3 regions of the Pseudomonas sp. NPDC090203 genome follow, and region 3 is predicted to be linked to each of the others. Evidence: riboswitches for the same ligand, from Rfam matches in the RefSeq annotation. Region 3 holds a riboswitch; each other region holds the start of a gene.
The links. A riboswitch is a leader RNA that binds a small molecule or an ion and turns the genes downstream of it on or off. The one in region 3 is predicted to bind cobalamin.
Positions count from the first base shown of each region.

Region 1 (5,196 bases), 420 kb from region 3:
CGAAAGAATCGACAGTTGCTGCTGGATATCCAGATGGTTGGTCGGCTCATCCAGCAGCAGAATCTGCGGCCGCTGGGCCAGTGCCCGGGCAATGTGCGCCCGTTGGCGCTCGCCGCCTGAGAGGGTGTGCCAGGCGCGGTGGGCCAGGTGCGCAAGGTTCACATCGGCGATGGCTTGGCTGACGATCTGCCGGTCTTCATCGCTCCACGGCGCCAGCGCAGACAGCCACGGCGTGCGCCCCAGTTCCACCGCCTGCAACAGGCTGATGGAATCGCTGGTTTCGGCATGCTGCTCGACCACCGCCACGCGCTGGGCGATGTCGCGTCGCTTGAGGGCGGCCAGACGCTGATCACCCAGCCGAACCTCGCCGGACGTGGGCGTGAGAATCCCCGCCAGCAGCCGGATAAGCGTCGATTTACCCGAGCCATTGGGCCCCACGATGCCGAGGTTCTCGCCCGCACGAATGCCGAGGGTCACGCCGTCGAGCAACTGCGCGCCCTTGATGACGTAACCCAAGTCGGTGCCACCCAGCACGGTGGCGGTGTTTTCGGTCAGGGCATTCATCGTGTGCGATTCCCGCGAATCAGGATCAGGGCAAACACCGGCGCGCCCACCAGCGCAGTGATCACGCCAATGGGCAGCACCTGGCCTTTGATCAGCGTGCGCGACAACACGTCAGCGGCGATCAGAAACAGTGCGCCACTCAAGGCGCTCAAGGGCAGCAGGCGCGCATGGCGCACGCCAGCGATCATCCGCACCGCATGAGGGATGACCAGCCCGACGAAACCGATGGAGCCGACAATCGACACCATCACCGCCGTCACCAGCGCCGCGGTGGCGATCAGGATGGCCTGCACGCGGCGCACCGGAATGCCCAGCGAGGCGGCCGAGTCGCTGCCGAAGGTGAAGGCATCCAGAGCCCGACGGTGCCACAGGCACACCAGCAAGCCGAGCAACACCACGGGCACGGCCAGCATCACCGATGACCAGCGCACGCCGCTGAGGTTGCCCAGCAACCAGAACATGATGCCCCGCGCCTGTTCGGCGTTGGCCGACTTGGTGATCAGAAACGAGGTCACGGCGTTGAACAACTGTGAGCCTGCGATACCGGCGAGGATGATCTGGTTGGCAGCCGATTCCCCCCGGGAGGAGCGGGCGAGCAGGGCGACCAGTGCGAACGCCGCAATCGCCCCGGCGAAGGCACCGGTGGACAATGAAATGGCCCCGGCACCCAGGCCGATCAGCGTCACCAGCACGGCGCCCGTGGAGGCGCCCGCCGAGATGCCCAGCAGGTACGGATCGGCCAGCGCATTGCGCAGCAGTGACTGCAGCACCACCCCGGAAATCGCCAGACCTGCGCCGCACGCCGCCGCAACGATGGCGCGGGTGAGGCGGTAGTTCCAGACAATCCCTTCATCGATGGGGTCCAACACGTAACCAGCCGCCCATAGCTTGTTGGCCAGCACCTGGAAGATCACCGGCAGGCTGATCGAGGTTTCGCCAACGGCCACCCCGGCGATCACCGCCAGCAATAGCGCGCCGCTGACCCACAGGCAGTGGCCCAACGCGCGGCCGATATTCAATTGACTCATTGGCCTTCGGTGGCCTTGGCAAGCTGTTCGATGCCGTCGAACAGACGCACGCTGGACTCCATGGCGCTGGCGTCCATGATGACGATGCGGTTGTTCTTCACCGCGTCCATGTTGCGGGTGACGGGGTCGGATCTGAGGAACGCCAGCTTCTTCTCGTGATCGTCCGCCGGGAAGCGACGGCGGTCCATGCGGGCGATGACCAGAATCGTCGGATTGGCCTTGGCGATGGTTTCCCAACCGACGGTCGGCCATTCTTCATCCGACTCGACGATGTTGCGCATGCCCAGGGTATCGAGCATGAAATTCGGGATGCCCTTGCGTCCGGCCACGAATGGCGCGGCATTGAGGTCGGGGCTGGAGAACCAGAACACTGCCGATGCGCTGTTGCTGTCATGTTTTTTCGCCTGCTCAACCGCCTTGCCCAGACGCGCCTTGTACTCGGCGATCAACGCCTGGCCACGGTCTTGTACGTCGAAGATCTCGGCCTGTTGGGCAATGCTCTTGTACAGCGTGTCGATGTTGAAGGCTTGCAGGCGCGTGCCATCAGCGCCGACCAAGTTGTCCTTGCCCTCGCAGTCAGACGGCAGGATGTAGGTCGGGATTTTCAAGTCCGCAAACTGCTGGCGGGTGCCGACCGCGCCTTGAGGGCCGACCATCCACTCGAACTGCACCGGCACGAAGTCCGGGCGCTTGCCAATCACCGATTCGAAACTGGGGGCGTTGTCGGCCAGGCGCTCGATCCTGCTGTTGGCGTCCTGATATTGCGCCAGAACCTGATTGAACCACAGCGAAGTGCCGACCACCTGCTGGCTCAAGCCCAGGGAGTAGAGCATTTCGGTGGCGGCCTGGCCGATGGTCACGGCTTTGTGCGGGGCGTGGGCGAAGGTCAGCGGTACGCCGCAGTTGTCGATCGTCAGCGGGTAATGCGTGGGCGCGGCGAATGCGGCGCTGGACAGCGAAAGGCCGGTGAACAGAAGGGCGAGGCGGCGCAGCGACATGAAAGGCGATCTCCAGTAAGCCTGATGGTCGACGAACTGGCACTGGAAAGCACATCCCGATGCGTTGCAGGCGCGAATGGAAAGCCGCGCACACGGGAGTCCTTCCCGGACACCCCGCCGGTGAATGATTGACGCTTGCCGGCAGGTCTCCTGACTGGCGCATCGTCGCCATGCTCCGGCCTTCCCGGGGATACCCAGTGGCAATCGTGAAGCAGGGCTCAGCGCCTACAGTTGCGGGGACAGTTCCGTTTGAGCCTGGTGTCATCGACCGGCCAGGCTCGCGGATTCCCTATTAATTCCGAGTGGAAACCGGCGGCGGGGATACTAAACGATTTACAGGCATTGCGCCCGCCCCGATTCTCGCGGCCACCGTAGCAGTCCGGCTTGCCGGCGTCGGCGTCCTCAAGATCGCTCCCGCCGGCAAGCCGTGCTGCTACGGGTAAGGTGCATGTCGCGATTCTTGCAGCCACCGCGGTTCCGTAGCAGCCGGGCTTGCCCGCGGGACGCCCGCAAGATCGCCGACGCCGGCAAGCGGAACGCCGCCCGGCCGTGCTGCTACGGGCAAGTGATCACGGCAACAACGGCCAGCCAATCACCTTCTTCGGACGCGGCGTGGCGTAGGTGCGCACCTTGGACGTCTTCAAACCCAAACGCACCAACGATTCGGCCAACGCCACCGCCGCGGTCACGCCATCGACCACCGGCACACCGGCGCGATCACGAATCATCTGGTCCAGCCCGGCCATGCCGCCACAACCCAGGCAAATCACCTCGGCCTTGTCGTGGGTCACGGCATGGGCGGCCTGCTCGACGATGGCTTCGATGGCGCGCCCCGGCATCTCTTCAAGCTCCAGCACACTCATGCCACTGGCCCGCACCGACGCACAGCGCTCGTAGACCCCGGCCAGCTTCAGCCGGTCTTCAATCAGCGGCACTGCTCGATCCAGTGTCGTCACCACCGAGTACTTGTGGCCCAACAGCATCGCAAGGCTCGCAGCGGCTTCGGTGATGTCCACCACCGGCACCTCCAGCAGTTCCTGCAAACCCTCGCGGCCATGTTCGCCGTAGCCTGCCTGAATCACCGCATCGAATGGCTGGTCGTAGGACATCACTCGGTCCATCACCGCAATGGCCGCCAGGTAGCTCTCGAAGTTGCCCTCGACCGACTCCGCACCGAAGCGCGGGGTCAGGCCGACGATCTCGGTGCCGGGGGAGGCGACACTGCGCGCCTGCTCGGCGATGGTCTGGGTCATCGACTGGGTGGTGTTGACGTTGACGATCAAAATACGCATGGGTGAACTCTCTCGCTTGCAATCAATGCTTGATGTCTTGCACGGCAATGGCCTCGCCACTGACGTCCTTGAAGCGTTGGCGCCGGTCGGCCAGCAGCAGGTACAACGCCGCGCCGATGGCGGCGCCCATCAGCCAGGAAAACGGCGAAACCGATTCGAAGGCCGGCATCAGCGCCGTGATGGTCGAAATGATCGCGGCGGGAATGAACGCCCAGACCGCGCGCAGGTTGACCCCGCGTGAATAGTGATACGGCCCGGCCGGATCTTCCGTGTACAGCTGCGGCACATCCACACGGCCCTTGCGCAGCAGCCAGTAGTCGGCGGTGATCACGCCGTACAGCGGGCCGAGCAGGGCGCCCAGGCCCGACAGAAAATACACGATCACCACCGGGCTGTTGTAGAGATTCCACGGCAGTATCAGCACCGCGACTGTGGCGCTGAGCATCCCTGCGCGGCGGAAAGTCAGGTAGCGCGGCGCCAGGCTGCTGATGACGAAGGCCGGTGCGACGAAGTTGGCCATGATGTTCACCGCCACCGTGACGATCAGGAAGGCCAGGCAGCCCAGTACCAGAAAGAAGGTATTGGGGATGGTCTTGATGATGTCGGTGGGGCTTTCGATGATCTGGCCGTTGATGGAGAACTGTGCGCCGCAAATGATCACGGTGATGAAGGCGAACAGCAGCACGTTCACCGGCAAGCCCCAGAAATTGCCCTTGCGGATGGTTTTCTTGCAGGGCGCGGAGCGGGAGAAGTCACAGAAATTCAGAATCAGCGTGCCGTAGATCGCCAGCCACAACGCGCTGCCAGCGAAGATGCTGCGCCACATCGACAGCCCCTCCAGCGGCGTCTTGTTCGACCAGGCAATCTGGCCGTTGGCCTGGGTGAACATCCACACCGCCAGGCTGGCGACGGTCAGCAGAATCACGGGCCCGGCGAAGGCTTCATATTTACGGACCATCTCCATGCCGTAGGCCAGAATCACGAATTGCACCAGCCAAATGCTGACGAAACACACCCAGCCAAGGGTTGAGAGCCCTAACAGCGAGTCGTGGTCGTAGCTGTCCAGTGCCGGGTCCAGTGCGGTGAGCAGCACCCGCAGCACCACCGACGCCAGATAAGTCTGAATCCCGAACCAGGCGATGGCGATGACCGCCCGGATCAAAGCCGGAATCTGCGCGCCGAAGATGCCGAAACTGACCCGGCTGATGACCGGAAACGGCACGCCGGTCTTCACGCCCATGTCACCGGTGAGGTTCATGCACAGGTAGACGAATGCTGCACCGATGGCGAGTGACAGCATGATCTGCCAGCCGC
Region 1 covers NZ_JBIVCV010000003.1:10,588-15,783, forward strand. The annotation lists gene ACIPO9_RS05515 (ABC transporter ATP-binding protein) at 1-564, opposite strand, end outside; gene ACIPO9_RS05520 (FecCD family ABC transporter permease) at 561-1,592, opposite strand; gene ACIPO9_RS05525 (ABC transporter substrate-binding protein) at 1,589-2,590, opposite strand; cobalamin riboswitch at 2,713-2,919, opposite strand; gene ACIPO9_RS05530 (aspartate/glutamate racemase family protein) at 3,160-3,882, opposite strand; gene ACIPO9_RS05535 (NCS1 family nucleobase:cation symporter-1) at 3,905-5,196, opposite strand, start outside.
Region 1: it holds a riboswitch for cobalamin, as region 3 does, so the genes downstream of both, ACIPO9_RS05525 (ABC transporter substrate-binding protein) here and ACIPO9_RS07400 (CbtB-domain containing protein) in region 3, are expected to answer to the same signal.

Region 2 (5,196 bases), on a different contig from region 3:
ACTGCAGCGCCAGTGCCGCCAGGCGCTTCTGCATCACCGCTTCACCCGCCAGCAGGCCCACCAGCTCGGCGCGCTTGCCGTCCACATCGGTCAGGGCGTCGAGCAGGTAGAGCATCCCGCCACACTCGGCCAGCAAGGGTTTTCCGGCGCGGTGGTGCGCGCGAATGGCATTGAGCATCGAAACGTTCTGCCCCAGCGCCAGGTGATGCAATTCAGGGTAGCCACCGGGCAGGTACAGGCTGTCCGCCTCGGGCAATTGCCGGTCGCGGATCGGCGAGAAGAATGACAGTTCGGCGCCCATCGCCCGCAACAGATCCAGGCTGGCGCCGTAGGTAAAGGCGAAGGCTTCGTCATGGGCGATGGCGATGCGCACGCCGTCGAGCAGACGCTCAACGGGTTTGACGTCAGGGGCGGCAAAGGTCACGGCAGGCGGCAGGGTCGCGTCGCAGGTGCTGGCCAAGGCGGCTGCGGCCGCATCCAGGCGCACGTCCAGATCGTTCAGCTCGCTGGCCTGGACCAGGCCCAGGTGGCGGCTCGGCAGCTCGATCCCGGTTTCCCGGGAGAGCGCGCCGTACCAGCGCAAACCTTCGGTCAGGCTGCCTTCTAGCAGTTGCGCATGACGCACGGTGCCCACGCGGTTGGCCAGTACACCGGCAAACGGCAGGTCCGGCTGATAGCGCGCCAGGCCCAGCGCCAGGGCACCGAAGGTCTGGGCCATGGCCGTGCCGTCGATCACACCCAGCACCGGCACGCCGAAGTGGCGCGCCAGGTCGGCGCTGGACGGAGTGCCATCGAACAACCCCATCACGCCTTCGATCAGAATCAGATCGGCCTCGCCCGCCGCTTCCCACAGCAGGCGCCGGCTCTCGTCCTCGCCGACCATCCACATGTCCAGCTGGTAGACCGGGTGGCCGCTGGCGCGCTCCAGAATCATCGGGTCGAGGAAATCCGGCCCGCACTTGAACACCCGCACCTTGCGCCCCTGGTTGCGATGCAACCGGGCCAGTGCGGCGGTGACGGTGGTCTTGCCCTGCCCGGAGGCAGGTGCGGCGATCAGTACCGCAGGACAGCGACGCGGCTCACTCACAACTCGATGCCCTTCTGTGCCTTGATTCCGGCCTGGAACGCATGCTTGACCACGGCGATCTCGGAAACGGTGTCCGACAGGTCGATGAGTTCCTGCTTGGCGCCACGCCCGGTGACCACCACATGCTGCATGGGCGGACGGGCTTGCAGGTCGCTGAGCACCCTGTCCAGATCCAGATAGCCGTGCTTGAGAGCGATGTTCAGCTCGTCGAGGATCACCAGACCGACGTCCGGGTCGCGCAGCAACTCCCGAGTCACCACCCAGGCAGCTTCCGCTGCGGCGATGTCGCGCTGTCGGTCCTGGGTCTCCCAGGTGAAACCTTCGCCCATGACGTGGTAACGCACCTGTTCCGGGAAACGGCGGAAGAACAGTTCTTCGCCCGTGGCGTTGCGCCCCTTGATGAACTGCACCACACCGCACTGCATGCCGTGGCCCATGGCCCGGGCCAGCATGCCAAAGGCCGAACTGCTCTTGCCTTTGCCGTTGCCGGTCAGGACCACCAGCAGGCCGCATTCATTGGGTGCGCTGGCGATGCGCTCATCGATGATCGCTTTCTTGCGCAGCATGCGCGCCAGGTGGCGTTCGTCACGTTCGGGGGATTCGCTCATCTCGGCTCTCCGCTTTGAGGGGCAGATAGGACAGACGAAGGACGCAGGCAAGGACTGACAGCAGGCACCGGAATGGTCCGGGCCTGCGCAGAGCATCGCCCTCCGTGATGCTGTTTGGATGGATCAGGCCGGTCTCCGGACTCATGAGCGACAACCGGGGCTACGCGCCTTCCCATGCCCGTGGACACAGTGGCATCGTGCGCAGCCTTGACTCATTTACCGTTGCGGAGGCAGTGCCGGAATTGATCGCAGAACGTTCGCACCGGCTTCCCTGTTTCACCCGGTCGACCGATCAAGATCGCGGGCACCTGAAACAATCGGCGAAGGTTAGAGGGTTGACCCCGGAGCGTCAATCGAACAGGCATTTGTTGTGCAGTTGAACCCCGCGCCGCACAGCGCCTCTATTCATTACATGCCCTTGCATGACTGTTCGCAAATGGAGACAGACAATGTTCACGCTCAAACCCCAGGTTGTGATGGTGCTGGTGGTGGTCGCAGGGCTCAGCGCCTGCGGCGAGACGTCCACCTTGCAGGTGTCGGACGGCACGGGCCCCTCGCCCCAGTTGCCGGCACCGAACAAAACCCTGTTTCCCACCGTGAACATCGCCCCGGCCGTCGGCTGGCCTGCCGGTGCCAGACCGGTAGCCGCGCCGGGCACACAAGTCGCGGCCTTCGCCGAAAACCTCGACCATCCACGCTGGCTGTACGTGCTGCCCAACGGCGATGTGCTGGTGGCCGAAACCAATGCGCCGCCCAAACCTGACGACAGCAAGGGCATTCGCGGCTGGGTCATGGAGAAAGTCATGGGCCGCGCAGGCGCCGGTGTGCCCAGCGCGAACCGCATCACTCTGCTGCGGGACAAGGATCATGACGGCGTCGCCGAAACCCGCACGGTGTTCATCGATCACCTGAATTCGCCTTTCGGCATGGTGCTGGTGGGCAATGACTTCTACGTTGCCGACACCGACCGCCTGCTGCGCTTTAACTATGTAGCGGGCGAAACCTCGATCAAGGGCGAACCGCTGAAAGTCACCGACCTGCCCGGCGGCACCCTCAACCACCACTGGACCAAGAACGTCATCGCCAGCAAGGACGGCAAAAAGCTCTACGTGACCGTGGGCTCCAACAGCAATGTCGGCGAAAACGGGCTTGAGGCCGAAAAGGGCCGCGCGGCGATCTGGGAAGTGGACGCCGCGACGGGCAATCACCGCATCTTCGCCTCCGGGCTGCGCAACCCCAACGGCATGGACTGGGACCCGGTAACCGGCAAACTGTGGACGGCGGTCAACGAGCGTGACGAGATCGGCAGCGACCTGGTGCCCGACTACGTCACCTCGGTGCAGGACGGCGCCTTCTACGGCTGGCCGTTCAGCTACTACGGCCAGCACGTGGACGTTCGCGTGTCGCCGCAAAATCCCGAACTGGTGCAGAAGGCAATCGCCCCTGATTTTGCCGTCGGACCGCACACCGCCTCACTGGGCCTGGCGTTCGCCGATGGCAAATCATTGCCGGCGCCGTTCAACGAGGGCTTGTTCATCGGCCAGCACGGCTCGTGGAACCGCAAGCCCCACAGCGGCTATAAAGTGCTGTTCGTGCCATTCAAGGACGGCAAGCCAACCGGCACCCCGGTGGACCTGCTGACAGGTTTCCTCAATGCCGACGAAAAAGCCCAGGGGCGGCCTGTGGGTGTGGTCAACGATAATAAAGGCGGGGTGTTGGTGGCCGATGACGTCGGCAACAAGATCTGGCGGGTGACGGCGGCGCGGACGGTGCAGGCATCCAACACCAATCCCTGACACCTCTGTAGGAGCGCGCTTGCCCGCGATTGCGATGTGCCTGCCACCTACGAGTCTGCTGAAACGCCCACGCCCCTGTAGGAGCGCGCTTGCCCGCGACATCGGTGTACCAGACGATTGATTCGTAGCAGGCACGCCGCCGTCGCGGGCAAGCGCGCTCCTACAGGGATTGTGGCGCTACTGCTGCGCCAGATTCGAAGGCTGGATCACCCGTTTGGCGTTGAGCCAGGCTTTCTGCCAATACGGCTTGTCCAGGCTGTCTAGCTTGACGGTCCCACCCGTAGCCGGCGCATGCACGAAACGCCCTTCTCCCACGTAGATCCCGGCATGGCTGACGTTCGAGCCACCACTGGTAGCGAAGAACACCAGATCACCCGTCTGCAACTGGCTACGATCAATGTCCGGGCCGCGCAGATTGATCATCTCACGGGTCGAACGCGGCAGGCTGATGCCGGCAGCGCCCTGGTAGACATAACCGATCAATCCACTGCAATCGAAACCCGAGTCAGGCGTGTTCCCGCCCCAACGATAGGGCGTACCGACCAGCCCGATGGCACGCAAAAGCACGTCATCAGCCAGCGGCGAAGAAAACTGCGAGGGAGCGGATACCACAGGCCTGGAAACGACCTTGGGAGGGGCTGGCGGTGGATTGCTGGAACAAGCGGCCAACAATACAGCCAGTGAAGCAACAGCCAGGCGAACCGTAAACGACATAAACACAACAACCTTTATAGGATGCTTACTGTGCCGGGAGCCGGGACTGCGTGCAATCAGGGTTTCCCTGACTGCACGCCCGGTAGAACGGTTATTTGCGGTGTTGGCGCTTGATTGTAGTCGAAGTCATCGCAGTCGTCGTTTCCGCATCCTTGGAAGGTGCCATGGCCAACGCGCGCTTGGCTTCGATGAAAGTCCGGGCCCAGTAGGCGTCGTCGAGGCTGTCGACACGCACACCACCGCTGCGGCGGCTGCTGGAGTGGATGAACTGGTCATCGCCCAGGTAGATACCGGCATGGCTGACGCGACCACGGCCAGCGGTGCTGAAGAACAGCAGGTCGCCAGGCTTGAGGTCGTTGCGTTTGACCAGAGGGGCGTCGATGTTGATCATTTCACGCGAGGAACGCGGCAGGCTCATGCCAGCCTCTTCGCGGAACAGGTAGCCGATGAAACCGCTGCAATCGAAACCGGAAGTGGTCGAGGTGCCGCCGAAACGGTAGCGCGTACCGATCAGCGATTTGCCACGTTCCAGGATGCTGTCAGCCAGCACTGGCAACTGATACGGCTTGTTGTCCGAGAACTGGGCCAGTTCGTCTTCGGTGGCGATTTCGTCGTCCAGTACGGAGCCCGAATAATCGGCACGCTTGGCAGCAGTTTGAGCAGTGACCGAATCCTTCATCTGAGGATTCTGCGACTGTTGCGACGCTGGCATCTGGGCCGCGCAGCCGAACAGCAGCGTAACGAGTGCGAGAGGCACGAGGGGTGCGAAGCGATTCAGCATGGGCACGACCGTGGCGTATTTTGTAAAGAAGGCGAGACTATGCCCTCTATCGTCATCATTTGCAAATTCAATCGACACAAATGTGACTTACCAGTGACTCCATGACATCTAAGGCTTTACACCTCAGAAAAGCGTCCATCTGCATGGAGTGGTCGGTCGACGAGGGATTTATCTCGGCGGTAAAGCCTCCCGCGACCCGCGTGCGCAGCA
Region 2 covers NZ_JBIVCV010000011.1:48,885-54,080, forward strand. The annotation lists gene ACIPO9_RS19250 (cobyrinate a,c-diamide synthase) at 1-1,087, opposite strand, end outside; gene cobO (cob(I)yrinic acid a,c-diamide adenosyltransferase) at 1,084-1,695, opposite strand; cobalamin riboswitch at 1,804-2,022, opposite strand; gene ACIPO9_RS19260 (PQQ-dependent sugar dehydrogenase) at 2,145-3,491, shown strand; gene ACIPO9_RS19265 (C40 family peptidase) at 3,669-4,205, opposite strand; gene ACIPO9_RS19270 (C40 family peptidase) at 4,297-4,986, opposite strand; gene ACIPO9_RS19275 (NAD-dependent deacylase) at 5,054-5,196, opposite strand, start outside.
Region 2: it holds a riboswitch for cobalamin, as region 3 does, so the genes downstream of both, cobO (cob(I)yrinic acid a,c-diamide adenosyltransferase) here and ACIPO9_RS07400 (CbtB-domain containing protein) in region 3, are expected to answer to the same signal.

Region 3 (5,196 bases):
GTAAGTGTCCAGGCGTGGCAGCCATATGGCCGCGTCGGCATCTGCGTCCAGCCCTTCATCCAGCGCCAGTTCGCGGTCGATGTGGGTTTCGCGCACCAGCCGCAGGATGTCTTTCTGCAACTCCCGCGCGCGCCGTGGGTCGAGCAACTGCGCCTCATAGTACTCGTCCGCCAGCAGCTCCAGATTGCGCAACGGCCCGTAGGTTTCGGCGCGGGTCAGCGGTGGCATCAGGTGATCGATGATGACCGCCTGAGTGCGGCGCTTGGCCTGGGCACCCTCGCCCGGATCGTTGACGATGAACGGATAGATGTTGGGCAACGGCCCCAAAATCGCATCCGGCCAGCACTGCTCCGACAGCCCGACGCCCTTGCCCGGCAGCCACTCCAGATTGCCGTGCTTGCCCACGTGAATCACCGCATGGGTGCCGTAGGTCTGGCGCAGCCAGAAGTAGAACGCCAGGTAACCATGGGGCGGAACCAGATCCGGGTCGTGGTAGACCGCACTGTGATCGACGTCATAGCCCCGCGCCGGCTGGATGCCGACGAAGGTCAGGCCGAAGCGTAGCCCGGCGACCATCATCCGCCCGTTGCGGCACATCGGGTCGTTCTGTGGCGAACCCCAGCGCTGGATCACCGCATCGCGGTTGGCCTGTGGCAAGGCGTCGAACGCCGCCAGGTATTCGTCCATCGCCATGCTTTGATGGCAAGGGCGTTGATCGAGGCTGTCGGGGTCGTTGGTCACGCCGCCCAGCAAAGCGTGGATCAGTGCCGTGCCGCTGTCCGGCAGGTCCTGGACCGGGTAGCCCTCGTCCTGCATGGCCTTGAGAATATTCAGGGCCGCCGCCGGCGTGTCGAGCCCGACGCCATTGCCGATGCGCCCGTCGCGAGTCGGGTAGTTGGCGAGGATCAGCGCCACACGCTTGTCGTCGTTGGCAGTGCGCGCCAGCAATACCCAGCGCCGCGCCAGCTCGGCGACGAAATCCATGCGCTCGGGTTGCGCCCGGTAGCACACCACATCGGACTGGCTGCGCTCGCTGCGCCAGGCCAGGTCCTTGAAACTGATGGGCCGGCTGATGATGCGCCCGTCCAGTTCCGGCAATGCGATGTGCATCGCCAGATCCCTTGAGCCAAGGCCCTGCTCGCTGGCCTGCCAGGCCGGTTCGTTGTCCTGGGCGCAGATTGCCTGGATCACCGGGATATTTAGACGAAACGGTCGTAAATGCGGTGCCTCTGGGCTGGACTGGGCAAAACCGGTGGTGTTGAGGATCACTTCGCACTCGGCCTGATCCAGCCAGTCCTGCACGGCCTCAAGACAAGCCGGCTCCTTCAGGCTCGCCACGGCGATGGGCAACGGGTTCAATCCCTGGGCGACCAGCCGCTGACAGAACACGTCGATGAAGCCGGTATTGGCCGCCTGCAAATGCGAGCGGTAGAACAGCACGGCGGCCACGGGATGATCGACCTGCCATTCGGCCTGCCAGTCAGCCAGGGTCGCGCTGGCCTTGTGCGGGTGATAGATCGCCGTGCGCGGCAGGGTTTGAGGTTCTTCCCAGGCGTAGTCGCGGTCCAGCCAACGGCTGGCCAGGCAATTGAACAGCTGCAGGGCATTGTGCTTGCCGCCCTGGCGCAGGTAGTGCCAGAGCCGCTCGCGGTCCTCGGCAGGTTCAGTGCTCAGGTCGCTGAGTTCCGGGTCGGGGCGGTCGTCGCCCGGCACCAGAATCAGTTTCACACCGGCCCCTTTTTTAGAGGCCGCTGCCAGCTCCACCAGCCGTTCGACGCCGTAACGCCAGTAGCCGATGCCACCGTGCAGGGAAATCAGGATGACTTTGGCGTGGCGCAGCACTTCGTCGACATAGAGATCGACCGAAGCGTGGTTCTGCACCTGCATCGGGTTGGCCAGGCGCAGGCTCGGGTAGTCGTCAGGCAACTGCTGGGCAGTTTCCGCCAGCAGCGCCAGATGGGAGTCACCGCTGCACAGGATCACCAGATCGGCAGGCGTCTGTCCCAGGTCGGCGATGCTGTCGTCGGGGACAAAGCCGCCGGGCTGGGTGCGCAGCAGGTGCATGGATCAGCCCTGGATCGCGGCGCGCAACTGGGCTTCGAGCACGGCGGCGTCCAGGTCCTGACCGATCAGCACCAGATGGCTGACGCGTTCTTCGTCGGCTTTCCAGGCGCGGTCGAAGTGCTTGTCGAAACGAGTGCCCACGCCCTGCACCAGCAGGCGCATCGGCTTGCCGGGAATCGCCGCGAAACCTTTGACCCGCAGAATGCCGTGTTGCACCACGGCCTGGGTCAGGGCATCGAGCAGCAGTGCTTCGTCGGCCTGAGGCAGCGAGATGGAGATCGAGTCGAAGGCGTCGTGATCGTGGTCATCGTGATCGTCGCCTTCGTGGTGATCGTGGTGGGTCTTGCGGCCATCGATGTGCAGTTCGGACTCGGCGCCCAGGCCCAGCAACACGTTGATCGGCAACTGGCCCTTGCTGGCCTCGATGATTTTCACCGCAGGCGGCAGTTCTTCGGCGACTTCGGCACGCACGGCAGCCAGCGCCTGGGCATCGAGCATGTCGGCCTTGTTCAGGACCACCAGGTCAGCACTGGCCAGTTGGTCGGCGAACAGCTCGTGCAGCGGCGATTCGTGATCCAGGTTCGGATCGAGCTTGCGCTGGGCGTCGACCTGATCCGGGAACGCGGCGAAGGTACCGGCCACCACCGCAGGGCTGTCGACCACGGTGATCACCGCGTCAACGGTGCAGGCGTTGCGGATTTCCGGCCACTGGAAGGCCTGTACCAAAGGTTTTGGCAGGGCCAGGCCCGAGGTTTCGATGAGAATGTGGTCCAGATCGCCGCGACGGGCAACCAGCTCCTGCATCACTGGGAAAAACTCTTCCTGCACGGTGCAGCACAGGCAGCCGTTGGCCAGTTCGTAGACGCGGCCGTTGGCTTCTTCCTCGGTGCAGCCGATGGTGCATTGCTTGAGGATTTCGCCGTCGATGCCCAGCTCGCCGAACTCGTTGACGATCACCGCGATGCGGCGGCCTTCGGCGTTGTCGAGCATGTGGCGCAGCAACGTGGTCTTGCCCGAGCCCAGAAAGCCGGTAACGATGGTGACGGGGAGTTTGGCCAGTGTTTTCATCGGATGCCCTATGGGGTAGCGGCGGGCAAACAGGACGAAAACCGCGCGGCCGTCGCGCTGGACAGGCCTGCTGTTCGATTCGCCACCGGATCACCCCGCCCGGTTGTAATGAGAATTCGTGGACGTGGCGTCCGCTTCGAGGCAGGTCTCCTGGCTCACGGTGGCGAGGCTGACGCAGGTCAGGCCGCTCGCGTCCATCGCGCCTTCCCGCTCGCGCAGTGGCTGTGCAATGAACATGACCGTTTACAGTTGCGGGGGCAGCTATGGCGTCGAACCACATTCCCTTCTTAGCACCGCAGCCTGCTTGACAGGCACAACGGTGAACCTCAAGTGCGCAAGGCTACGCAGTGCCTTGGCGAAGGTCAACGTTCATACCAAGGCAATGCCTGCAAACACGCTCTACGTAGCAGCACGGCTTGCCGGCGGGGGCGGCCTCGAAATCGTCCCCGCCGGCAAGCCGTGCTGCTACGGTCATCTCTGGCGCCGATTGACTGATCCTGCGCCCCATGCTCTCCTACACACCTTGTTACGGGTGCCCTTCACAGGGTGAAACGGGAAACCGGTGCGTGCGAGCCCCATGGTTCGTGCAAGTCCGGCGCTGCCCCCGCAACGGTAAGCGAGCGAAGAGTCAGATCCACTGTGTCGGTCAGCGATATGGGAAGGCGATTCTTGAAGGCAGTTGTCAGGCCCCTCGCAAGCCCGGAGACCGGCCCGACAACGTTCACATAACAAACCCGCGGTGGGCGGGTGCAGTTGCGTTCATCACTGACGTGCGTCAGTGGTGTGCCTTGCGCCTTCCCGTTCGCTGAAACTTTCAGAGGGAAGCGCCATGTCGATCAGCACGACCAACCAGACCAGCACCCAGACCGCCAGCTCCGCCGGCACCCAGAGCCAGCGCCTGACTGCCGCCGTCAGCGCGATGATTCTGGGCGCGTGCCTGGTTTATTTCGCGGGTTTCTCGCACATCGACGCCGTGCACAACGCCGCGCACGACACCCGTCACAGCTCCGCCTTCCCTTGCCACTGAGACCTGCCGCCATGTTCAAGCGTATCGCTCAAACAGCCGGTTTCACTGGCCTGCTCGCAGCCCTGCTGCTGACCCTGGTGCAAAGTTTCTGGGTCGCGCCGCTGATCCTGCAAGCCGAAACCTATGAAAAGGCCCCTGCCGCAGAAATGCACGAGCACGCCCACGAGCATGGCGACACCGCGATGGCCGGTCACGTGCACGATGAAGAGGCCTGGGAGCCTGAAGACGGCTGGCAGCGCGTGCTTTCCACCACCGGCGGTAACCTGGTGGTCGCGGTGGGCTTCGCCCTGATGCTGGCGGCGCTGTACACCTTGCGCGCTCCGTCGAAAACCAGCCAGGGCGCGCTCTGGGGCCTGGCCGGTTTCGCCGTGTTTGTCCTCGCCCCTACCCTGGGCCTGCCACCGGAGCTGCCGGGCACTGCCGCCGCCGACCTGACCCAGCGTCAGATCTGGTGGATCAGCACCGCCGCCTCCACTGCCGTGGGTCTTGCGCTGATCGTGTTTGCCCAGAACTGGCTGCTCAAGGTGCTCGGCGCGGCCATCCTGGTGGTTCCACACATCGTCGGCGCCCCGCAGCCGCTGGTGCATTCGGCACTGGCGCCTGAAGCGCTCGAAGCCCAGTTCAAGATTGCCTCGCTGCTGACCAACGCGGTGTTCTGGGTGGCGATGGGCCTGATCAGCGCCTGGCTGTTCCGCCGTTATGACGCACACGCTGCACACCCTGGCCTGAACCACGCGGTATGAACAAGGCAGCCGCAAGGCCGATCCTGGTGATCGGCCTGGGCTGCCAGCGCGGTTGCCCGGCACTGGTGCTTCGCGGCTTGATCGAGGTCACCCTGGTTGAGCATCAACTGGCACTGTCAGACATCACAGCCCTGGCCTCAATCGACAGCAAGTCGACGGAACCGGGGTTGCTGGAACTGGCCGAGGAGCTTGGGTTGCCGCTCTACTTTTTCAGCGCGCAAGAAATGACAGCCTTCGAGCCGCAACTGGCCCACCGCTCACTGATCGCCTTCGACACCACCGGCTGCTACGGTG
Region 3 covers NZ_JBIVCV010000003.1:428,400-433,595, forward strand. The annotation lists gene cobN (cobaltochelatase subunit CobN) at 1-2,064, opposite strand, end outside; gene cobW (cobalamin biosynthesis protein CobW) at 2,068-3,132, opposite strand; cobalamin riboswitch at 3,255-3,476, opposite strand; cobalamin riboswitch at 3,646-3,862, shown strand; gene ACIPO9_RS07400 (CbtB-domain containing protein) at 3,962-4,159, shown strand; gene ACIPO9_RS07405 (CbtA family protein) at 4,171-4,902, shown strand; gene ACIPO9_RS07410 (cobalamin biosynthesis protein) at 4,899-5,196, shown strand, end outside.